3 regions of the Agrobacterium sp. 22-210-1 genome follow, and region 1 is predicted to be linked to each of the others. Evidence: predicted binding sites of a transcription regulator. Region 1 holds the regulator's gene; each other region holds the start of a gene.
What was found. The regulator LexA, encoded in region 1, represses DNA repair genes until DNA is damaged. The targets are predictions, from matches to a motif close to TGTTCNNNNTGTGTTCNG.
Positions count from the first base shown of each region.

Region 2: a site for LexA is predicted at 4,168-4,185, ahead of ACQZ5F_RS09965 (PA0069 family radical SAM protein). Genes of this name have one in related genera too.
Region 3: a site for LexA is predicted at 2,200-2,217, ahead of ruvC (crossover junction endodeoxyribonuclease RuvC). Genes of this name have one in related genera too.

Region 1 is NZ_JBNWCI010000001.1:1,252,269-1,260,338, forward strand. Features, by position in the region: gene ACQZ5F_RS06300 (pyruvate dehydrogenase complex E1 component subunit beta) at 1-240, opposite strand, end outside; gene pdhA (pyruvate dehydrogenase (acetyl-transferring) E1 component subunit alpha) at 258-1,301, opposite strand; gene ACQZ5F_RS06310 (FtsB family cell division protein) at 1,455-1,772, opposite strand; gene eno (phosphopyruvate hydratase) at 2,074-3,348, opposite strand; gene kdsA (3-deoxy-8-phosphooctulonate synthase) at 3,484-4,329, opposite strand; gene ACQZ5F_RS06325 (VOC family protein) at 4,329-5,210, opposite strand; gene lexA (transcriptional repressor LexA) at 5,423-6,145, shown strand; gene ACQZ5F_RS06335 (glutathione S-transferase family protein) at 6,558-7,235, shown strand; gene ACQZ5F_RS06340 (ComEC/Rec2 family competence protein) at 7,255-8,070, opposite strand, start outside.
Region 2 is NZ_JBNWCI010000001.1:1,964,262-1,972,331, reverse strand. Features, by position in the region: gene ACQZ5F_RS09980 (TetR/AcrR family transcriptional regulator) at 4-540, opposite strand; gene ACQZ5F_RS09975 (SDR family NAD(P)-dependent oxidoreductase) at 706-1,614, shown strand; gene ACQZ5F_RS09970 (ribonuclease HII) at 1,794-2,447, opposite strand; gene ACQZ5F_RS09965 (PA0069 family radical SAM protein) at 2,899-4,056, opposite strand; gene ACQZ5F_RS09960 (glycosyl transferase) at 4,342-4,860, shown strand; gene ACQZ5F_RS09955 (glycoside hydrolase family 75 protein) at 5,021-5,881, shown strand; gene ACQZ5F_RS09950 (FAD-binding oxidoreductase) at 5,954-7,384, opposite strand; gene ACQZ5F_RS09945 (L-threonylcarbamoyladenylate synthase) at 7,434-8,070, opposite strand, start outside.
Region 3 is NZ_JBNWCI010000002.1:864,185-872,254, forward strand. Features, by position in the region: gene ruvB (Holliday junction branch migration DNA helicase RuvB) at 1-871, opposite strand, end outside; gene ruvA (Holliday junction branch migration protein RuvA) at 999-1,616, opposite strand; gene ruvC (crossover junction endodeoxyribonuclease RuvC) at 1,646-2,158, opposite strand; gene ACQZ5F_RS17020 (methyl-accepting chemotaxis protein) at 2,408-4,717, shown strand; gene ACQZ5F_RS17025 (LLM class flavin-dependent oxidoreductase) at 4,846-5,847, shown strand; gene ACQZ5F_RS17030 (YebC/PmpR family DNA-binding transcriptional regulator) at 5,903-6,649, opposite strand; gene ACQZ5F_RS17035 (pyridoxamine 5'-phosphate oxidase family protein) at 6,849-7,352, shown strand; gene ACQZ5F_RS17040 (MBL fold metallo-hydrolase) at 7,417-8,070, opposite strand, start outside.

The DNA.
Region 1 (8,070 bases):
GTCCTGAAGAAGCACGGCAATAGCCGTGTTGACCTTGACGCCTTCGGTGCCGGCATCGATCAGCAGCTTGCCGATCACGCCTTCATCCACAGCTTCCACTTCCATGGTCGCCTTGTCGGTCTCGATTTCGGCAATCACGTCGCCGGATGTGACCTTGTCGCCTTCCTTTTTAAGCCATTTGGAAAGCGTGCCTTCCTCCATGGTCGGGGAAAGGGCGGGCATAAGAATTTCTACTGGCATGGGGTTCCCTTTCCCGATCAGAGCAGAATGTCGGTGTAAAGCTCGGACGCATCCGGCTCTGGGTCGTTCTGGGCAAAGTCGGCGCTGTCGGCGACGATATCACGGACATCCTTGTCGATGGCCTTGAGTTCGTCTTCGCTTGCCCAGCCCTGTTCCAGAAGCCGCGCCTTGACCTGCTCGATCGGGTCATGTTCGGAGCGCATCTTCTGCACTTCGTCCTTGGAACGGTATTTCGCCGGGTCGGACATGGAGTGACCACGGTAACGGTAGGTCAGCATTTCCAGGATGATCGGACCCTTGCCGGAGCGGCAATATTCCAGTGCCTGGTCGGCGGCGGCCTTGACGGCGCGCACATCCATGCCATCCACCTGGATGCCGGGAATGCCGAAAGACTGGCCGCGCAGCGAATAATTCGACTGGGCGGTGGCGCGGGCGGTCGAGGTGCCCATCGCATAGCGGTTGTTTTCAACGATATAGATGATCGGCAGTTTCCAGAGAGCAGCCATGTTGAAGCTCTCATAGACCTGGCCCTGGTTGGCAGCGCCATCACCGAAATAGGTCACGGAAACATTGTCGTTGCCACGATAACGGTTGGCGAAGGCAAGACCGGTTCCAAGCGAAACCTGTGCGCCGACGATGCCGTGGCCGCCATAGAAATGCTTCTCCTTGGAGAACATGTGCATGGAGCCGCCCTTGCCCTTCGACAGGCCGCCCTTGCGGCCGGTCAGTTCGGCCATGACGCCACGAGCGCTCATGCCGAGAGCCAGCATGTGGCCATGGTCACGATAGGCGGTGATGACCTGATCACCCTCCTTCTGCGACATCTGCATGCCGACGACGACGGCCTCCTGGCCAATGTAGAGGTGACAGAAACCACCGATAAAGCCCATGCCATAGAGCTGGCCGGCCTTTTCTTCGAAACGGCGGATGAGCAGCATTTCACGATAAGCGTGAAGTTCGTCTTCCTTCGAGAAGTCCGGGCTGTTCTTGCCGGTGAATTCGGTTGCAGCCTTTGCCGTGGTCTTGCGGCCGGATACGGTCGCTGGTTTTCGCGGCGCCATTCATCCCTCCCTGAGTTGCCGTTTGAATGGATAGATTGGCGCGTACCATATGCAAGAAAATGCCATGCAGCAATGCTTTAAACGCATGGCACATATTCACGCTAAGATGCTGTGAATAAATCACAAATGTTAAATTAACCTGATTTCGGTTAATTAGAAATATGTGTTCATGATGACGATTTCGTCCGTGCGGGACATATTTAGCTGGTAACGGGAAATTTCATCGATCATGTCTCGTTCCAGCGAGCCGTCACTCAGCAATTCCACCTGCCGCTCCAGCGCTACACGCGCCTGCGTCAGCTTTGCAAGCTCTGCGGTTCTGGCGATACGCTGCCGCTCCAGCCGCTCCGTCGCCTGAAGGCCGAAGTCGCCATGGATGGAATGATAGCCGAAATAGGAAAGAAAAGCGATCGTGATGGCCGGAACGATCAAACGGCCGAATCGTCTCTTTTTATGATGTCTGGTCCACATGCCGCAGAGAAGCCTTAAAACGCATAACCTTGAGTCTCGAGACTAAAGCGGATTGTTTAACTATCCGTTGACCTTAAATTGCGATCGGCAAATGGGCATAAAAAAAGCCCGCCGGAGGGCGGGCTGGATTGCCGGGAGACCCGCCCCTCACCGCAGTCATCCTCGCCTTTAAGGCGAGGATCCATGAGCGGACCGGAGTGGATCCTCGGGTAGCCCGAGGATGACGTCTCATCTGTTGACAGCTATTTCACCAACCTTAGCCCGCCAGACAGCGGGCCACATATTCAAACCTGAACGCGAATTACCCGCGCAGGATCGAACGGCCGGCGTAAGCAGCCTGCGGGCCGAGCATTTCCTCGATGCGGATCAGCTGGTTGTACTTTGCGAGCCGGTCGGAACGGGCAAGCGAGCCGGTCTTGATCTGACCGCAGTTCGTCGCGACGGCGAGATCGGCGATCGTGGAATCTTCCGTCTCACCCGAACGGTGCGACATGACGGCGGTGTAACCGGCCTTGTGCGCGGTCTCGACCGCATCCAGCGTCTCGGAAAGCGAACCGATCTGGTTGACCTTGACGAGGATGGAGTTTGCAACACCCATCTTGATGCCATCGCGAAGGCGGGCGGAGTTGGTGACGAAGAGATCGTCGCCGACCAGCTGGCACTTGTTGCCAACGAGATCGGTCAGAGCCTTCCATCCGTCCCAGTCGTCTTCAGCCATGCCGTCTTCGACGGAGATGATCGGATACTTGGCAACGAGTTCGGCGAGATATTCCGCCATTGCGCCAGGCTCCAGCGTACGGCCTTCACCTTCAAGCACGTATTTTCCGTTCTTGAAGAATTCGGTCGAGGCACAGTCGAGGCCGATATACATGTCTTCGCCCGGACGATAACCGGCCTTTTCGATCGACTTCATGATGAAATCGAGCGCAGCCGGCGCGCTTTCGAGACCCGGTGCAAAACCGCCCTCATCGCCGACATTGGTGTTGTGGCCCTGTGCGGACAGTTCTTTTTTCAGCGTATGGAACACTTCCGAGCCCATGCGCACGGCTTCGCGGATGTTTTCCGCGCCAACCGGCAGAATCATGAATTCCTGAAAGTCGATCGGGTTGTCGGCATGTGCGCCGCCATTGATGATGTTCATCATCGGAACCGGCAGCAGATGCGCGTTCGGGCCACCGACATAACGGTAAAGCGGCAGGCCGGAGGCTTCGGCAGCAGCCTTGGCGACCGCGAGAGACACACCGAGGATGGCGTTGGCGCCGATGCGCGACTTGTTCGGCGTACCGTCAAGCGCGATCATCGTCTGGTCGATCTGGATCTGGTTTTCAGCGTCGAAACCGCCGATAGCGTCGAAGATTTCCGTATTGACGGCTTCAACCGCCTTTTCCACGCCCTTGCCGAGATAACGCTTGCCGCCATCGCGCAGCTCAACCGCCTCATGTGCGCCTGTCGAGGCGCCGGAGGGAACGGCCGCACGGCCCATGGAGCCGTCTTCGAGGTAAACATCGACTTCAACGGTCGGGTTGCCGCGGCTGTCGAGAATTTCGCGCGCGATGATATCGGTAATGGCAGTCATGGTCTCTCCCTTGGGAATGGAACAGATATTTTCCGTCGCCTGTCTTAGACGATGGCGAAGAAATTACAATGACGGCGGGCGGCAGAAACAGAGCGCCCGCCATTAAAATCGATTGGCACGAGTAGCACCCGTTTCTTACGCTTTCGTGATGGCGTCGAAGGCCAGAAGCTTTTCCAGCAGTTTCGGCATGTCCTTCAGATGCACCATGTTGGGGCCGTCGGAAGGCGCATTGTCCGGGTCCTCATGGGTCTCGATGAAGAGGCCGGCGACACCAACCGCCACCGCCGCTCGCGAAAGCGTCTCGACGAATTCGCGCTGGCCGCCGGTGGAGCCGCCCTGCCCGCCCGGCTGCTGCACGGAATGGGTGGCGTCAAAGACAACAGGCGCGCCGAGCGAGGCCATGATCGGCAGCGAGCGCATGTCGGAGACCAGCGTGTTGTAACCGAAGGACGCACCGCGCTCGCATAAAAGCACATTCGGGTTGCCGCTTTCATTCAGCTTGGCCAGCACGTTCCTCATGTCCCAGGGCGCCAGAAACTGGCCCTTCTTGACGTTGATGACGCGGCCGGTTTTCGCGGCGGCGACGAGAAGATCGGTCTGGCGACTGAGGAATGCCGGAATCTGCAGCACATCCACCACCTCGGACACGATGGCGCATTGTTCCTCGGTGTGAATGTCGGTCAGAACAGGAAAACCGTATTCCTTCTTGAGATCGGCGAAAACCTGCATCGCACTGTCAAGGCCTATGCCGCGCTTGCCGGAAAGCGAGGTGCGGTTCGCCTTGTCGAAGGAGGATTTGTAAACGAGGCCAATTCCAAGCTTGTCGCAAAGCTCCTTCAGCACACCCGCAATCATGAAGGCATGTTCACGGCTTTCCATCTGGCAGGGGCCGGCAATCAGCGAAAAACGCTCGGTATTGGAAAAGGAAACCTTGCTGGCGCCATCGCCGGCGGTGACTTTGAGATTGTTCGTAACGCTCATTATTTTTCCTCGAAGGCGAAGGCAACACCCTGACCGGGCGCTGCGGGCACCACCAGCCGGCCGCCCGCTTCTGCGCTGGACACGCCATTAGCAGCAAGTGCCGCCTGTGTCACGGCAAGATCGCGAACGGAAAAGACGATGCCTGCGCCGCGCAATCCGCCACCGCCCTCCTCGGGAACACTAAAGGCCAGTCCGTCAAAGACCGGCTTCCGCGTCAATCTTATCCGGGCATTGCCGGTTGCGAAAACCACATCACCATTCGGAGACACCTTTCCGTCGCAGCCAAACACAGTTTCGATCAGCTGCACGGCATTCGCATCACCACCGGAAAACAGCACGATCTCGTTGAGGCCGGAAACGCCGTTGGCATGGCGTTCCAGCGCCGCGCGGTCGCCTGGCAAGGCCTGCAACCGCTGACAGCTGAACAGAAAGAAATCCGCCGAGGAACCACTGGCTGCAAAAGCCAGCCGAAAAGCCGCCTCGCTCTGCGAACCATCCGGCATTTTGACTGGCCGCGAAAATTCAAAGACATTTCCGGCCGAGAGGCCTGAGGCTACGAATCGGTCATGATCGCCAAGAGCGTCCTGCGTTGCAGCGACCAGTGCGGAAAATCCCTCCCCTCCGGCATGTTTCCGGAAGGCCTGATCCCGCCCGGTAAACACATCTTTCCGGCCAATCGAGGCATTATATTTAGCCGGATCAGCAATCACGAGAGGCTCCAGATACGTGCCGTCGGCGAAAAAAACGCAGGCATTCTGCGTGCCAAACGGGTGAAGAGCCGCTGGCGCTACTGTAAATCCCAGGTTTCCAAGGCGATTTTCTGCGACGTCGATGTGCTCGACAGGCAGTACGAGATGGTCGATGCGGTACGGTTTCGTCATTTCCCTGCTTCCTGCTGTCGCATGCGGCATGGCCATGCCGGAACAGTTAGGAAGGCAGAAAAGCACAATTTCGTGCTTTCAGGCAAATCATCAAAACAACAGATAGCAGCTTCACGAAATTTTAGGGGATTGCGGAACACATATGGAACATATAGTGTTCGTTCTGTATTTGTTTCGCGACTTCAACGACGATTCTCAAGGGTGTTTTCCTCATGCTCACGCGCAAACAGCAGGAATTGCTTCTCTTCATTCATGAACGAATGAAAGAGTCCGGCGTGCCGCCCTCCTTCGATGAAATGAAGGACGCACTCGATCTTGCTTCCAAATCCGGCATCCACCGGCTGATTACCGCCCTCGAAGAGCGCGGCTTTATTCGCCGGCTACCTAACAGGGCGCGGGCGCTGGAAGTCATCAAGCTGCCGGAGGCCTATGCGCCGGGCGCGAGGCCGCAGCGCGGCTTTTCGCCAAGCGTCATCGAAGGCAGCCTCGGAAAGCCGAAGGCGCCAGAACCCGCACCGGCACCCAAGGCGCCCGCCAACGATCTCGGCGGCGCGGTCACCGTTCCGGTCATGGGTCGCATCGCCGCCGGCGTGCCGATTTCCGCCATTCAGAACAATACGCATGATGTTGCCGTGCCGGTCGACATGCTGGGTTCGGGTGAACATTACGCGCTCGAAGTTAAGGGCGATTCGATGATCGAGGCCGGGATTTTCGACGGCGATACCGTCATCATCCGCAACAGCAATACCGCCAATCCGGGCGATATCGTCGTGGCACTGGTGGATGACGAGGAAGCGACGCTGAAGCGTTTCCGCCGCAAGGGCGCTTCCATCGCGCTGGAAGCGGCCAACCCCGCTTATGAAACCCGTATCTTCGGGCCTGATCGGGTAAAAATTCAGGGCAAACTGGTCGGACTTATACGCCGTTACCATTGATCTGATTTAACCGTGATCCTCTCAAGACAGGCGTCGTCATGAGACGGCTCCTGTCGAAGATGACGGCAATTCCGGAATTCGGCTGACCATGCGAGTGTCGGGCAATCTTATGCTTCCCACACACATACAGATTCTGTCTGGTAAAGATCAGTTCCAGTTTCATATGGATATCGTTGTTACGGCCTTGCCCCCGGCCTGTTGTCGCCGCTGCGTCATATGCCGTGGACGTCTGGTTGCGTGAGTTCGTTTACACTGGGGGATGCGGCTGGCCTGGCGCTGCCATCGAATGGTGATACTCGGTGCAAAGCCCCCGTCATTCATCAACGCGACTTATGGGTGCCATGGATTATTTTCGGTATTCCATCATGCCCCGACAGGTATAGAAATGCGCGTCATATCCGGGAGATAAGCCATGTACGATCTATATATCGCCAACAAGAACTACTCCTCATGGTCGCTGCGGCCGTGGGTGTTGATGCGCACGCTCGGTATCGCCTTTGATGAGAAACTTGTTCCGTTTGGCGAAGGCGTCGCCTTTTCCAGCTTCTCGCCGACCGGCAAGGTGCCCTGCCTTGTCGATGATGGCGTGACGATATGGGAAACGCTGTCGATCGCCGAATATCTCGCAGAACGGCACCAGGGCGTCTGGGCGAGCGACAAGCAGGCGCGGGCATGGTCGCGTTCGGCGGCGAGCGAAATGCATGCCGGCTTTTCCTCACTGCGCAATCTTTATCCCATGTCTGTCGGTATTCGGGTCAAGCCGAAGGGTGGCGATGCCGGGCTTGCGGCAGACATAAAGCGCATCGATGCGCTATGGAGCGAAGGTCTGACAAAATTCGGCGGTCCCTATCTTGCCGGTCAGAAATTCACGGCGGTCGATGCTTTTTTCTGCCCGGTGGCGTTCCGTTTCCAGACCTATGGCGCCGATCTTTCACCTGCGGCAAAAGTCTATTGCGATCGGCTGCTCACCCTGCCCGCCATGCGTGAGTGGTATGAGGCCGGATTGAAGGAGATCTGGCGCGATGCGGCGCATGAACAGGAAATCAGCGGCATTGGCGCATTGACTGACGATCTGCGCGTGAAGGTCTGAATATCACTGCTGACGGCGTTTATTGCGATGCCGTCAGCAACTGCCTGACCGGTTCCGGCACCTCGTATTCGAAGCGGTCGCTTTTCCAGTCGTAGTAGCGGTGCTCGCTCCATGGCCTGTTCGCCCCGGCAATCGCTGCGCGTAGTCGTCCGACGACCGCAGACTGATCGCTGCCGGCAAAGTTTATTTCTACCGAACCTGTACGCCGCAAAGTATCGCGGTTCAGCAACAGCGCTCCTGAGCGGCATTTTGAAAACGAGGTCCTGCGGGAAACGACGACAATATCGGCGATATCGCAGGCTTTTCCGGCAAACCGGCCATCTTCCAGAACGACGATCCACTCCCCGCTCCTGGCGCGCGCCACGCACCATATGCCTTTGCTGCAGGTGAAGACGCCGGGTTGCGCATCTTTCAGCGCTGCCGTCATCTGCCGCATCACCGCCCTCATCTCCTCCGGCGTAAGTTTTGATTTTGCGGTCAAGCCTACACTGGTTACTGCGGCATGCGCTTTAAGAATGACCGGTGGCACAGGCTGTTCCGGCAACAGGAGTGCTCTTTGCCACTGGTCGTATACGAAGCCCTGCGGTCGCGTTTTTGTCGTATAGACCTTCCCCTCTTCCAGCAGCGCCACCAACTCACCCTCCTCGTGAATGAGCAAATCCGGGACATCGCGATAGGCCACGGCCGCCGACAGGCCGAAGGCGGAGACAAGAAGCGGAATACCGAGCAATGCAAGCCGGCTGCGCAGCAAGGTCAGCAGCAGAAAGCCAGCGGAGCCGAGGCCAATGAACCACTCATGTGGCCGCCCCGTCGCCGCGCTGCCGCCCCAGGACGC
Region 2 (8,070 bases), 710 kb from region 1:
GGACTAGATGAAGCGGTCGATGAGCAGTTTGATCCGCGCGCGGAGTGTGGGTACATCCGGCTCGTCGCCAATCTGGCCATCCAAGGCGAAAAGGAAGACCTCCGCCGATGTCCCGTCACCTATCAGCGCCTCGAAGCTTTCCAAGGCGACCATGCGATGGAGGGCGTCAATTTCGGGATCGAGGCGTTCGCAAACCGCGTAGAACTCCCCAGCCATAGGTGCGCCGATCATGTCGGCCCACGGCTCTATCATCATAATCCGGCAGACTTCGAATAGACGCTCCCGGGGCGTCCCCACACCCTCTACCGCCTGGCGTGCGGCAGGGTGCCGGGATATTAGCCAGTGCCGGAACACGGCGGTGTAGATGTCTTCTTTGTCGGTGAACGTTTTGTAAAGCAGTGTCCGCGAGATGTTGGCGCGCTTTGCGATGTCATCGAGTGAGGTTTTCGCATAGCCGAAATTCAGGAAGCACCAACGTGCCGCCAACAGGATGTTGTCGCGGCGCTGTGCCGCTTCTTCTGGGGTGATCTTCGATGCCATAACGTTTCGTGACAAAATTCGTGTTTTTTGTCAATCAAGCCGAGTAACGAGCTTGTGTTGTTTAAGTTATCAATCTATTTTGACAAAAAATACAAAAACCGTCATAATGTTAATTCGTACAGGTTGCGAATGGCGATAACTCAATTGAAATGAAGGCTATCAATCATGACCTCGAAATGGACACCTGCGGAAATCCCATCGCAGAAAGGCAAAAGAATTATTGTGACTGGCGCAAACAGCGGTATCGGTTGGTACACTGCCTTGGAACTGGCACGTGCCGGCAGCCAGGTCACTATTGCCTCCCGCAGTGCCGACAAAGGCGAAGATGCTGCTGGTCGTATCAGGGTGATTTTACCGCATGCGGACATTCGTACAGGAATCTTAAATCTGTCTGATCCCGCGTCCGTGACGGCGTTTGCCAACACTTGGCTCGCCGATGGGGATGCGCTGGATATGCTGATTAATAATGCGGGTGTAATGGGTTTGCCGAAGCGGGAGATGAGCGTTGATGGCCATGAACTTCAGGTCGCAACTAACGTGTTGGGGCCCTATAGACTGACTGGCCTGCTCCTACCTTCCCTATTGCAAGCATCCGACCCCCGCGTGGTTACAGTCGCGTCGAACACGCACAAGATGTTCAAGCCCGGTCCGATCACCGACTTTGAGGCCAAGGCAAAATATGCTCCGATGCAGGTCTATGCCAGAACCAAGCTCGCTAACATCTTGTTTGCCCGTGAACTGCAGAAACGTGCTGGCAACCGCCTGCTTTCCACAATAGCCCATCCGGGCGGCGCCCGGACGAACCTTTTCGCCGCCACGACTCTAAGTACGAAGATCGCAGGCATTCTCACCTATCCATTGCTGCAAGATGCAGCGCATGGCGCCTGGCCGACCCTAATGGCTGCAACGCTGCCGAATGCTCGCCCCGGCGGCTACTATGGCCCAAGTGCACTGTTTGAGTTACGTGGAAGTCCCAAGGAAACGACGACGGCACCTTACGCCGATGATCCGGCCGCAGCACGAGAGCTGTTCAATGATCTGGAGCGTATTACCGGCTTCCGCTACGATCTCTGAAAGAACTTGCGATAAAAAATCCCCAGTGCGGTCATCTAGTCTGCATGCTCGCCGAAAGTGTCAACGGGCGAGCTTTCCCCATGCAGTTTTGGCGTTGAGCTATCACGGGGCGTCACCCGCAAGGTGTTGGAGCGCCATGGAGCTAAAAATCGTCCGATTACGACGAGTGGACGACGCAATCAATCCCGCTTCAGCGGCCGGAAACTCATCCTGTGCAGCGGGCAGGGCCCATGGCTTTCAATGGCACGCAGATGTGCGGGTGTGCCGTAACCGGCATGGCCTTCGAAGCCATAGGACGAATGTACCGCACCGGCGCGTTCCATCATCCGGTCGCGGGTCACCTTGGCGACGATCGAGGCGGCGGCGATGGAGAGGGAGCGGGAGTCGCCCTTGATGACGGCCCTGGCTTCGCAGGTTATGCCGGGCGGCCTGTCGCGGCCGTCGGCGAGCACAAGGGCGGGGCAGGTTTCGAGGCCGAGCACGGCGCGGCGCATGGCGTCGAGGCTGGCGCGCAGGATATTCATGCTGTCGATCAGGCCGGGGCCGGAGGAAGCGACCGATACGATCGATGTTTCCATGATCTGTACGAAGAGGCTTTCCCGCTTCAGCCTCGTCAGCTTCTTGGAATCGTCCATACCCTTGGGAATATTGTCCGGATCGAGAATGACGGCTGCCGCAACGACTGGGCCGGCAAGCGGCCCGCGGCCTGCTTCATCCGTGCCTGCCACGGGCCAGAGACCATTCTTTTTTGCCTCAAGCTCGAAGGAAAAATCCGGGCCGGTATCGGCAAGATCGAAGAGGGCAGGAGAATCGGGTGGTGTACGGCGTTTCATGCGGCGAAACTTGCACACACACCCGATCTCCTGCAAGCCCCCGGAGGCGGGCGATGACAGGCAGGGTGAGCCGGGTCGAGGGGGCGTGGCTCACTATGCCCTTGAGGTCATCATGACCTTCGATCCTCCAGCGGGGCGGCGGAGGAAAAGCGATCGCACGCGAGGCGGCGGTTCCGGGGGGCGATGACCGGCGGACCAGGGAAAACCCGCCGGGCATTTCGTCGAGAGCAACGAGACGAGGTGGTTGCTCCTTATCGTTTTGGATTCAATCTATTTTCGGCTTGCCGAGCCTCAAATTATTGACGACCTATCCTTCAAACTCGACGTCATCCTCGGGCTCGACCCGAGGATCCACAACCCGTCGAACGATGGATCCCCGGGTCGAGCCCGAGGATGAGGTTGAGTGTATTTCGGACATTCATCACCCCAAGCCACTTCCTGCCTTTGCTTCTCAAAGCAGCGACAATTGCACCCCCGCACCGCCCGGCGGCACGAAGAGATCGTCGCGCAGATGAATGCCGCGGCGGATGAGGCCAAGCCGCTTCGTCGCCATCTCGAAACGCCTGCCGATCTGCCAGGCGTAAGGACCGGCGCCCTTCATGCGTTTTCCGAACTCCGCATCATAATCCTTGCCGTCGCGCATGGAGCGCACCAGTGACATGACGTGACGGTAGCGGTCCGGATAGTTGCGCAGCAGCCAGTCGCGGAAGAGCGGGCTCACCTCCAGCGGCAGGCGTAGCAGCACGTAAGACGCTTCGGTCGCACCGGCTGCCTTGCCGGCTTCCAGAATCCGTTCGATTTCATGATCGTTGAGTGCCGGGATGACAGGCGCCATCATCACGGCAACCGGAATACCCGCCCCCGTCAGCGCCTTGACCGCTTCCAGCCGCTTCTCCGGCGTGGCGGCGCGTGGCTCCATGTTGCGCGAGAGCTTGCGATCCAGCGTCGTCACGGAAATGCCGACCTTGGCGAGACCCTTTTTGGCCATGGGCGCCAGAATGTCGATATCCCGCTTGATCAGCGCCGATTTGGTGACGATGGCGACGGGATGGTCGGCCTTGGCCAGCACTTCCAGTATCTGCCGCATGATGCGCCATTCACGCTCGATTGGCTGATAAGGGTCGGTATTGGTGCCGATGGCGATCACCCGCGGCTTGTAACCCGGTTTTGCCAGCTCGCGTTCCAGAAGCTTCGCCGCATCCGGCTTGGCAAACAGCTTCGATTCGAAATCCAGCCCGGCCGAAAGACCCATATAGCTGTGCGTAGGCCTTGCGAAACAATAGATGCAGCCATGTTCGCAGCCGCGATAGGGGTTGATGGAGCGGTCGAACGGGATATCGGGCGATTCGTTGCGGGTGATGATGCTGCGCGGCTTTTCCACCTGCACCTCGGTGCGGAATTCCGGCATGTCTTCGAGCGTCTGCCAGCCATCGTCGAAAACCTCGCGCTGCAGGGCCTCGAAGCGTCCATCCGGATTGATCCCGGCGCCACGGCCGCGACGACGGTCGATCTCGATCCGCAGGCCCGATGCATCGGCCAGCGCGTTGGCAATATCTGGCATATGGCTCGGCTGGAAGGCAGCCTGCCCCGAAAGCGTATGGTTTCTCATCTGGATGCTCCCGAGCGCCGCGCGCCTGAAGGCCCGCCAAACACCCTAAACCGTTTCCGTTCAAACAGGCTTTCATCACCTCTTCGATGATTAAATTCCTAACGCAGAAATGAGAACAATACAAGAACAAAAAACGCAGAACTGATCTTTGTCCACATCCATGCAGGGAAAGGTTGGGGGAGTGATTTCGCCGCGAAGCGGGGTGCCGATCCGCACTGCGAATGGCAGATTTTACCGTGAAGGGCATAGTGGCAATTTATTGTGCGATGCGTTAGAGCTATGCATATGTTGACAGTCATAATGGAATGCCGGGATCAGGAACCGGAGCTGGCGCATACCTTGTCTGCGCTTGTAACCGGTGCCGTGGAAGGGCTTGTAAGCGATGTGGTGATCCTCGATCACGGCTCGCGCGATGGATCGTCGCGTGTCGCCGATGCCGCCGGCTGCCGCTTTTATGGGCAATGGGACATTGAAGATGTCATGCGCTCTGCGCGCGGACAGTGGATATTGCTGGTGGAGCCAGGTGCGCGGCCGCAAAGCGGCTGGATTGAGGAAATATTGGAATATGTGACGATATGTGCGGAGCCGGCGCGGTTTTCGCCCTCCCGTTACCACAAGCGTCCATTCTTCAGCCGAATCATGCGTCGCTCGCCGCCGCTGGAATATGGTTACCTGATGCCGAAGAAACATGCGGTGGCGATTGCGAAATCCGGCATGGGCCTGACGCAGTTCGTCCATGCGCAAAAGCCGCGCCGCCTGAATGCGGAGCTGCTTCCCGCCTGGACCGCCCGGCCGTCGGGCTAGCCCGTAATCCTGAAGCTGCTTGAAGACTAATTCTGAAGAATTGAAGATTTAAACGGGCTGAAATGCAGCTGAGACACCCGATTCTGTCCCTGAAAAAGACTGGACTCGACTTCTGCATGAATAAATGCAACCTATACATGTTTTGTAGGGGGAGGGTTGCATGTCACACGGATTTTTCAGGTCGAATTCTTCCAGGATGCACGCTGTCTTTTGCGCTGCCACACTATTGGCGCTGCCAACGACAGCCTTGTCTCAGGCCATGTGTGGAACGGGAGGTGTCGTTTTTTCCACAAAGGAACTCAAGGTCGATGCGGATGGGGCGCCCAACTCTTATCTCGTGAATGGGGAGGGGCTGTCTTATACCTGCGACGGCATGACGGCCGTGGGTTCAACACCCGATACGGACCCCAAGGGATGGCAAAAAAAATGCCAGAATGCCTGGAAGAAAGCCGTTGCCACGGGTGATTATTCGAAGGTCAGGATTTTCGGCTTTTCGAAAGATGAGAACAATAAGCCGATAATTCAAAAAGCCGGCGATCCCTTGCCCGGCAAGGCTTTTATCACCGAAACATCTGTTTCAGTTCCGGATGGACCGGCGGGGACACAAAGGCATTGGGTCGATGCCACCGAAATTCCCTATGTTGTTTTGTCCAGCAGCTTCGTGAGGAAATATGGCGTGAAGGACGGCGATATCGCCGTGGTCTATCGCCCGGCGACCAAGCGCTTCGCGTACGGGGTTTATGGTGACGGCGGCAAGCTCGGTGAGGCCTCCGTGCGCTTCCACCAGGATATCGGCAACAATCCGCTTGTGGACAGGGGTGGCGTTCTGAGAGCGAAATCGGGCATTGCCGACGAACGCAAAAATAAAGATCCGATCCCGGTTATTACGGTGGTGTTTCCCGGAAAGACGTCCCATCCGACCGTTGACGCTAAAAAATGGCGGGCTGAAATTGCGGCAATGGGAAAAACGCATTTCGACAATTGGGGCGGTCTTCAGAAATTGATCGAATGCGCCCGTTAGTTTGAGCCGGCCCTGTCGTCACGAAAAGCGGGCGGCCAAAACCGCCCGCATCAGTCTTCCTGAAAGCCCAACCTAGCCAGCGGCAAGCACCTTGCCGGGGTTCATGATGCCGGCCGGGTCAAAGGCGTGCTTGATGCGCCGCATCAGGTCCATTTCGATGCCGGGCCGAATGGCGGCCAGTTCGTCGCGTTTCAGCTGGCCAATGCCATGTTCGGCGGAAATGGAGCCGCCGAGCGTCAGCACGATACCATGGACGATCTCGTTCATGTCTCGCCAGCGACCAAGAAATTCGGCCTTGTCGGCACCAACAGGCTGGGAAATATTGTAGTGGATGTTGCCATCGCCAAGATGGCCGAAGGCGCAGACGCGGGCGCCGGGAATAGCGGCAATCACCGCCTTTTCCGCCGTCGCCATGAATTCCGGAATTTTCGAGACCGGAACAGAAACGTCATGCTTGATCGAGCCGCCTTCCGGCTTTTGCGCATCCGACATGCTTTCACGCATGTGCCACAGCGCCTGTCGCTGGGCTTCTGACGCCGCGATCACCGCATCCTGAACGAACCCTGCCTCAAAACCGCGCTCCAGCAGCGATTGCATCATCGTCTCGGCTGTCTCCGCCGAATCGGAGGTGGATATATCGATGAGCGCGTACCAGTCATGCGGCGTTTGCAGCGGGTCGCGCACACCGGGAATATGTTTCGTAGTGAATTCGACGCCGATGCGCGGCATGAGTTCGAAGCCGGTCAGGGCCGTACCGCAGAGGTTCGAGGCCATTTCGAACAGCTTCAATGCGTCTTCGGTGGAGCCGAGCCCGGCAAAAGCCACCTGATGGCCGAGCGGCTTCGGGAACAGCTTCAGCACCGCGCCGGTGATGACGCCGAGCGTGCCTTCCGAACCGATGAGGAGATCGCGCAGATCGTAACCCGTATTGTCTTTTTTCAGCCGGCGCAGCCCGTTCCAGATTTCGCCGGTTGGCAGGACGACTTCAAGCCCGAGGCAGAGCTGGCGCATATTGCCATAAGCGAGAACAGCCGTGCCGCCGGCATTGGTGGCGAGATTGCCGCCGATGCGGCAGGAGCCTTGCGAGCCGAGCGACAGCGGGAACATCCGTTCCACCGTCTCCGCTGCCTTGTGGATGTCATCGAGAATGCAGCCGGCATCGGCGACGATGACATTGGCGACCGGATCGATATCGCGGATGCGGTTCATGCGCTCCAGCGACAGGATGATGTCGGTGCCTTCCGCCCGGGGTGTCTGGCCGCCGACAAGGCCGGTATTGCCGGTCTGCGGCACGATTGGTGTGCCGGTCTCGCTGGCGAGCTTAAGGATGGCGGCAACTTCTTCTACCGAACCGGGTTTGACGAGCAGCGGCGAGGCGCCGCGATAAAGCCCGCGATTTTCCACCAGACGCAGCGCCATTTCCGCCGGGTCGCGCACCGCATTTTTCTCGCCGACAATGGCGGTGAAGCGGTCGAGGATGTCGGAGGAGGGGATGGCGGTCATGGGTGTCTCGCTGTCTTTTGAAGCATGGGCGAAAAGGGGTTAAGTGCCGTCAGCCTCTCGGTGCGGCGGCGCGGGAAAGGCGGTCGTTGATCGCCTCTCCGAGACCATGTGTGGGAATGGCGGTGATGGCGATGGTGTTCGCGCCGGTCGCATCGGCGGCTTTGAGATAATCGAACAGATTGGCGGCGGCCTCGGCAAGATTGCCAGCGGGGCTGAGATCGAAAACGGCGCGGGCCGCTTCTTCACCCTTAATCGTGACGCTGCCGAAACGGATCAGCGCTTCGTTCGGCAAAACAGATGTGGCGCCGAGGCGCACGGATGCACCGGGCGCATAGTGCGACGCCAGCATTCCGGGCGCTTCAATCGCGGCAGAGGCTTTTTCGGGCCGTTCCAGCCGCAGGCCGGCAATGGTCTCTATGTCCTCGGTGACGATGCCGCCGGGGCGAAGCAGCCGTACGCGACCATCCTCGTCCACCTTGACGATGGTGGATTCGACGCCGACCGAGGCGGCCCCGCCATCGAGAATGAGATTGATCTTCCGGCCGAGATCGGCCTCCACATGGGCGGCACTTGTTGGGCTGATCTTGCCGGAACTATTGGCGCTCGGGGCGGCCAGCGGCCTGTCGAACCGGCGGATCAGATCACCGGCAAAACCCTGCGGCACGCGGATGCCGACCGTATCAAGC
Region 3 (8,070 bases), on a different contig from region 1:
GCTCCGAGAGCCCGGCGGCGATGGTTTCGATGCCGACAGGGCCGCCGCCGAAATTGACGGCGATCATGGTGAGATAGCGCATATCCAGCTGGTCGAGACCCATTTTATCGACCAGAAGCCGTGTCAAAGCCTCGTCGGCGATCTCGCGGGTAACGGCTTCCGCCCGCGCCACCTCGGCGAAATCACGCACCCGGCGCAATAGCCTTCCGGCGATACGCGGCGTGCCGCGTGCACGCCTTGCCACCTCGCGCGCGCCTTCATCGGTCATATTGAGGCCCATAAGCCGTGCGCCGCGCCGAACGATCAGTTCCAGTTCGTCGACCGTGTAGAAAGCCAGCCGGACGGGAATGCCGAAACGGTCGCGCAGCGGTGTCGTCAGAAGGCCGAGACGGGTCGTTGCGGCAACAAGGGTGAATTTGGAAAGATCGATCTTCACCGAGCGCGCCGCCGGTCCCTCGCCGATGATGAGATCGAGCTGGAAATCCTCCATCGCCGGATAGAGGATTTCCTCCACAGCAGGGTTTAGACGGTGGATTTCATCGATGAACAGAACATCGCGCTCCTCGAGATTGGTGAGAAGCGCGGCAAGATCGCCTGCCTTGGCAATGACCGGCCCTGATGTGGACTTGAAGTTGACGCCAAGCTCCTTGGCCATGATTTGCGCCAGCGTCGTCTTGCCGAGGCCGGGCGGGCCGACGAACAGTACGTGATCAAGCGCCTCGCCCCGGTTCTTGGCGGCTTCAATAAATACCTTGAGATTGGCGCGGGCTTCTGCCTGGCCGGTAAAATCGTCCAGCGACTGCGGACGTAGCGTGGTGTCGATATCCTCGCCGCGCTTTTCCGGGGTAATCAGTCTCTCCGCATCGCTCATTCAGGGCATTCCATTGTTATAGCCGAATTCATCAGGTAACCGCCGCCGCTATATCATGAGTATCGCAACAACGCGCTTCACGAAATTCAGGATATGTATGGGCTACACGCCCGCTTACCAGCCATTCTTACCGCGAAAGCTCTTTCAGCCCGAGCCGGATCAGCTTGGCGCTGTCCCCGCCCTCGCCGCCATTCTTCAGCGCGGCGGCAACGGCATTGGCGGCCTGATCACGCGAATAGCCAAGATTGGTGAGCGCGGAGACTGCGTCGGCAACAGGCGCGGAAGCAACGCCTTCCCCAAGTTCCTGCTTGAGCCCGATGGACGCCGAAGCATCCCCAGCGAACGCAGGCGCCTTGTTGCGAAGTTCCGTCACGAGGCGAACCGCCACTTTCGGCCCCACGCCGGGCGCACGCGAAATCATTACCTTGTCCTGAAGCGCGATGGCATTGGCAAGCTCGGAGGGCGACAGCGTGGAAAGGACGGCCAAAGCCACTTTCGAACCAACCCCCTGCACGCTCTGCAGCAGGTTGAACCACTCTCGCTCCAGCGCCGACAGAAAGCCGAACAGCTTCAGCTGGTCCTCGCGCACGTAGGTTTCGATGAACAGCACCACCGCCTCCCCGACGGAGCCGATTTTCGACAGTGTGCGCGCCGAACAATAGGCGACGTAACAGACGCCGTGCACATCCACCAGCACGTAATCCGCGCCGATTTCCTCGATGCTGCCCTTCAGTTTTCCGATCATGATGCCGCCCGCTCAATGAGACCTTATATTCAACCGGCCGCCAGGAGCCGCCGCATCCTGTCACCGCCGCGATTATGGGCGTGGCAGATGGCGATGGCGAGCGCGTCCGCTGCATCGTTACCCTTGAATTCGGCCTTCGGCATCAGGATTTTCAGCATCATGTGAATTTGCTGCTTTTCGCCGTGCCCGACGCCGATGACCGCCTTCTTCACAGCGTTCGGCGCATATTCGAAGACCGGCAATCCCGCACGTGCCGGAACCAGCATCGCAATGCCGCGCGCCTGGCCGAGTTTCAGCGTCGCCACTGCGTCCTTGTTCACGAAAGTCTGCTCCACCGCCGCCTCATCGGGCTGGTGGCTGTGCACGATGTCCGCCAGCCCGTCATGCAACTGGCAGAGCCGGGAGGCGAGGTCCATATCACCATCCGACGTTACCGTGCCGGAAGCGACAAACCGCAGGCTGTTGCCAAGGGTGTCGATGACACCCCAGCCGGTGCGCCGCAGTCCGGGGTCGATGCCAATGATTCGAATCGTCTTTTGCATGAGTTACCTTATCTTTCCGGCTGCGACCCTGCCAGCGATAAGTGAACAAAACGACAACATTGCTCAAATTTGCAATGCAGCATTTACCTCTGCTTAAACCGCGTACCGCATTGTTCCCCCACAAAACCAACAAAAGGGGAGCTGCGGACATGATGATCCGCAGCACAATATTTTCGCCATATCAGCCGTCCGATGGCGCCATCCATGCGTGGCGCGGGAACTGATCCGGCATTGGGGGCTGCTTCGGCCATGCTGAATCGTTTTCATTCCATATCCACCAAAGTGCTGGTGATTTTCCTGGCGCTGATGGCAATCTCTACCGGGGCTCTGACCCTTCTCGGTTATCAAAGCAGCAGTGGCGTTCTCGAAGAACAGGCGTCGAAATCCATGGAGAGCATTCTCGTCTTCCGTGGCGACATGCTTCAGGAACGCCTTGAACAGCTGAAGACGCAGGCGGACTCCATCGCCAAGATCGAAGCACTGCAAATGGCTGTTGTTTCCATGCGCAGCGGCTGGGCAACCGTACAAAAGAATTCCGGTGACGCGAAGGCGGAACTGCAGCGAGTCTTCGTCAAGGAAAATCCCTTCGGTGAAAAGGAAAAGCTGATCAAGCCGGAAAGCCCAAGCGGCTTTTATTATTCGACCCATGAAAAGACCCAGACGGATATCGGCGGATATCTGCAGGGAACGCCGTTCAGCGACGTCCTTTTCATCGATCCGGCCGGCACGGTTTATTACTCTTATCTGAAGGGAACGGCCTTTGCGGAAACCGTGACCGGCGGCGTCTGGGCGGAAAGCGGTCTCGGCGCAGCATTTACACGCGGTGCCGCGAATGCCGAAAAAGCCGTCAACGACATGGCGCAAACCAGTTTCTCCGGCCTGCGCATAGATGCCGCAACGAAAGAGGTCGGTATTTATTTCGGCGTTCCGGTCGTCAAATTCGGTGCCTTCAAGGGCATCGTCCTCTTCCGCGTCAAGGAGGACGTGTTCAGCCAGATACTCGCAAAGGGCATCGCGGCCGGCAGTTCCGAACAATCGGCAATCATTTCGGCGGATGGCAAGGTTCTGGGCGAGCAGAGCGAAAAGCTCATCGGCCTCGACCCGGCAATCTACGGTTTCCATGGACAGGCGCTGAACGCCGCCGGCATGACGATTGCCAAGATCGACCGCCCGGATGGCGAGGCCAATGCCTATGCCCGCCCCTTCTCCTTTGCAGGTGAAAAATATCTCGCCGTCGAAAGCATGTTGCGCAGCGAGCTGAACGCGGGTTCCATCTCGATTGCCGGCACACTTGCCGTGATCGGCCTTTGCGTTCTGGCCGCCATGTGTGCGGCGACGGCCTTTTTCGCACGGCGCCTGTTCGCCCCGCTGGAAAAGCTCGCCGGGCTGACCGGCGAAGTGGCGGCAGGTCGTCTTGATGCGGAGATCGGCAATCAGGACCGGAAGGACGAGATCGGCCGCATGGCGCGTGCGCTCGGCAGTTTCCGTGAAAAGCTTATTCTGCAGCGGGAGATGGAAGAGACCGCATCACGCACCCGGGAGGAAGCCGAAACAGCCCGCCGCGCGCATCTTGCGCAACGGGAGGCCGAGGCCGGAACCCTGCAAATGGTCGTGCAGTCTCTGGACGAAGGTCTGGACCGGCTGGCGAACGGCAATCTTGCCTATCGTATCGACACCGTATTCCCCGACGATCTCGAAAGCCTGCGCCACAACTTCAATACGGCGCTTGCCCGGCTGAGCGAAACCATGCAGGCCATCGGCGGCAATTCCACAGCCGTTCGTGGCGGTTCCGAAGAAATGCGGGTGGGTGCCGACCAGCTGGCAGAGCGCACCGAGCGGCAGGCGGCCTCCATTACCGAGACGGCAAGCGCCATCAAGGCCATCACCGTGGCCGTCCGCGACCAGATCGAACGTGCCGAACAGGCAACGCGGATCGCCCATGACGCGAGCACGGAGGCGACGGCATCCAGCCGCGTGATGGAGCAGACCATCGCCGCCATGGAGGCGATCCAGACCTCATCGCGCCAGATCAACCAGATCATTGGCGTCATCGATGAAATCGCTTTCCAGACGAACCTTCTCGCATTGAATGCGGGTGTGGAAGCTGCCCGCGCGGGCGACGCCGGCAGGGGGTTTGCGGTTGTGGCACAGGAAGTGCGTGAACTGGCGCAGCGTTCGGCCGCCGCTGCCAAGGAAATCTCCAGCCTGCTGAAACGCTCCACCGACGAGGTTTCCGCAGGTGTTGTCTTAGTCGAAAAGGCAGGCGCTTCGCTCACCGGCATCGGCAAGCATGTACAGACCATCAGCTCCCGCATCGAGGAGATCATGGAATCGACCCGCGAGGAAGCGCAAACGCTTGCGGAAATCAATGGCACCGTCACCAGCCTCGACACCATGACGCAGCAGAATGCCGCCATGGTGGAGGAAACGACGGCCGCCATTCATAACCTCGCCTCCGAAGCGGGCGAGATGGACGGCAGGCTCGGACAATTCGTGCTGGCCACTGACGGGCAAGCAGCGGGACACGGCAAAACCCGTCAGTTCCGGCGGGCCAGCTGAGTTAAAGGGGCCTCTTCGGAGGCCCCAATTTTTTTGAACCATCCATCAATTCTATGCGACTTCTATGGTAAATCGGGACACGCGCCTTACATCCGCAGCAAAGATTTGAATTTACGCAGGAGCGTCGGATGATCCCCTTTTCCATTCTCGACCTTTCGCCCATCGGCGAAGGCGAGAGCGTCAGCACGGCGCTTGAAAATTCCCGCCGCATGGCAATCAAGGCCGAAGACCACGGCTATAACCGCATCTGGCTGGCGGAACACCACGGCATGCCGGGCATTGCCAGCGCGGCAACATCGCTCGTCATCGCCCATGTGGGTGCGGCCACGAAACATATCCGTGTCGGCTCCGGCGGCATCATGCTGCCCAACCATTCCCCTCTCGTCATCGCCGAGCAGTTCGGCACGCTAGCGGCGCTGCTGCCCGGCCGCGTCGATCTCGGTCTTGGCCGCGCGCCCGGAACCGATATGCGCACGGCACGGGCACTGCGCCGCAATCTTGATGCCGGTGCGGAAAACTTCCCGCAGGATATCATCGAACTGCAGCGTTACCTCGGCCCGCCACAGCAAGACCAGGCGATCCTCGCCGTGCCGGGCATGAATTCCAACGTGCCGCTCTGGCTGCTCGGCTCCAGCACATACAGCGCGCATCTCGCCGCGGCACTTGGCCTGCCCTATTCCTTCGCGTCACATTTTGCCCCTGACATGCTGATGGAGGCGATCCATATCTATCGCGAGCGCTTCCAGCCCTCCGAAGTGCTGGACAAGCCCTATGTGATGGTGGGTGTGATGGGTGTCGGCGCGGATACGGATGAGGAGGCGCAACATCTCTTCACCTCGTCCCAGCAGCAATTCGTCAATCTGCGCCGCAATGTCCGCACCCCGTTCCCGAAGCCGGTGCACAGCATGGACGGTTACTGGAACGAGATGGAGCGTTTCTCGGTGGAGCATACATTGCGTTTCGCCGCCGTCGGCTCGCCCGAAACGATCGAGCGTCATCTCGGTGGTTTCCTTGCCGAAACGCAGGCAGACGAACTGATCGTATCGATGCCGATCCATGACATCGAAAAACGGCTGCGTTCCGTGGAAATTTTCGCCGATGTGCGGAGTTCCATCAGGAAGGCGGCCTGAATAAAAAAGCCCCGGAGCGAGAGAGCTACCGGGGCTTTTTATTAAATCTGAAACGTCAGGCGGAGAGCTTGGCGAGAATTTCTTCGGAAACCTCGAAGTTGGAATAGACGCTCTGCACGTCGTCATCGTCTTCGAGATTGTCGATGAGCTTCATCAGCGACTGCGCCTTTTCTTCATCCACCGGCACCGTGTTCTGCGGCTTCCAGATGGCCTTGACGCTTTCGGCTTCGCCCAGCACGCCTTCCAGCGCCTTGGAAACCTCGTTCATCGCTTCGAACCCGCAGATGATGGTGTGGCCGTCTTCGGAGGATTCGACATCGTCGGCGCCCGCTTCGATGGCCGCTTCCATGACCTTGTCGGCATCGCCGACTTCGACCTTATAGGTGATTTCGCCAACGCGGTCGAAGGAGAAGGAAACGGAGCCCGTTTCACCCAGCGCGCCACCGGCCTTGGTGAAGATGGAGCGCACGTTGGAGGCGGTGCGGTTGCGGTTGTCGGTCAGGGCCTCGACGACGACGGCAACGCCACCCGGGCCGTAACCCTCGTAACGGACTTCATCGTAGTTTTCGCTGTCTGCACCGGAAGCTTTCTTGATCGCGCGCTCGATATTGTCCTTCGGCATGGACTGGGCCTTGGCGTTCTGGATTGCCAGACGCAGGCGCGCGTTCATGTTCGGGTCGGGCATGCCCGCCTTTGCCGCAACGGTGATTTCACGCGCAAGCTTGGAAAACATTTTGGACCGTACGGAGTCCTGCTTGCCCTTGCGGTGCATGATGTTCTTGAACTGTGAATGACCAGCCATGGAAAACCTGATTGTCTTAATTTGGAGATTGCGGGCCTTATAAGTGCGATACGCCCGCCGTTCAACCCCGCAAGCGCTTTCTCTTCCGTCAACAATAGAAGGAACTGATTTATCCGCTTCTCGTTTTGATCATGAACGCGGCACATGAGGGCATGGATTTCTCGCCGTCGCAGCAAAACAGACCGGAAGGAGAAAACACATGGTCAGCCTGACTGAAGCAAGAGAAGCCCCGGCCCGCCAGCTCTGGGACGAGATCAATTCCGTCCATGCCGGCATGCTCGGTCTGGAAGGCCTGCACAACCATATGCAGCCCATGGCGCCTCATGCTGACCCGAAGACCAACACCATCTGGTTTTTCTCCAAAAAAGACACCGATCTCGTAAAATCGCTGAAGTCAGGCTCGCGTGCGCATTTCTGCCTCGTCGGCAAGGACCATGATTATCACGCCTGCCTCTCCGGCATTCTGGAAGCGCGTGACGACAGGGCGAAGATCGACGAATACTGGAATTCCGTCACTGCCGCCTGGTTCGAACATGGCAAGGCCGATCCGCTGCTGACGATGCTGGCGCTTCACGTCGATGATGCCGATATCTGGGCGTCAACCGACAGCACGCTGAAATTCGGCTGGGAAATCGCCAAGGCCAACATGTCGGATGACAAGACACCCGACGTCGGCGTCCGCCAGCACCTCACCTTCGCCTGACACCTTTGCCTGGTTCTAGCTCCTGATTTTCCGGGCTCCCCCGGCCTTCCTCGCCCACCGCCTGCTACATGCCTTTCGGCACCAGTATCTGCGGTTGGCGGGGAAGGTTTCTCATTGAAACGCGGATCACCGGATCGGCGGCATAGGCAATCTGGAAACTTTCACCAAACATTGTCAGAAACTGCTCGAGCGGCGGCCCGGTGCGGTGCATCGGCAGGATCAGCGCGGAGCGCAGGCGTTTCACCACCCGGCTCATGCTGTCGGCCCCCATGGTCAGGCCGCCATCCACCGGAACCATCAGCACATCCAGGCGACCTATTTCGGCATAATGCGTATCCGTCAATTCGTGATGCAGGTGGCCGAGATGGCCTATGCATAGTCCTGCAACTTCGAAAATGAAGATGGAATTGCCGTTTTCCTGGAAGGATTCATAGTCACCCCAGCGGTTGCGGATATCGGTCGCGACATTGCGGATATAGACATCGCCCACCAGAACCTTGTGCTCGGCCTTTTCGCCCGGCGTATCGCTCCAGCCATGCAGCACGTGTTGAGTGGCTGGATCCGGATTGAGGGTGAAATGGGTCGAATGCGCCCTGTTCATCGTCACCACCGTCGGGGTGACGGGCGGGCGATAGACGCCATTATAGTCGGTGGCGATCGTCACCCCACCGGGGCTTTCGATAAGATAGGTGGAATGGCCGATGAAGCTGATCTTCAC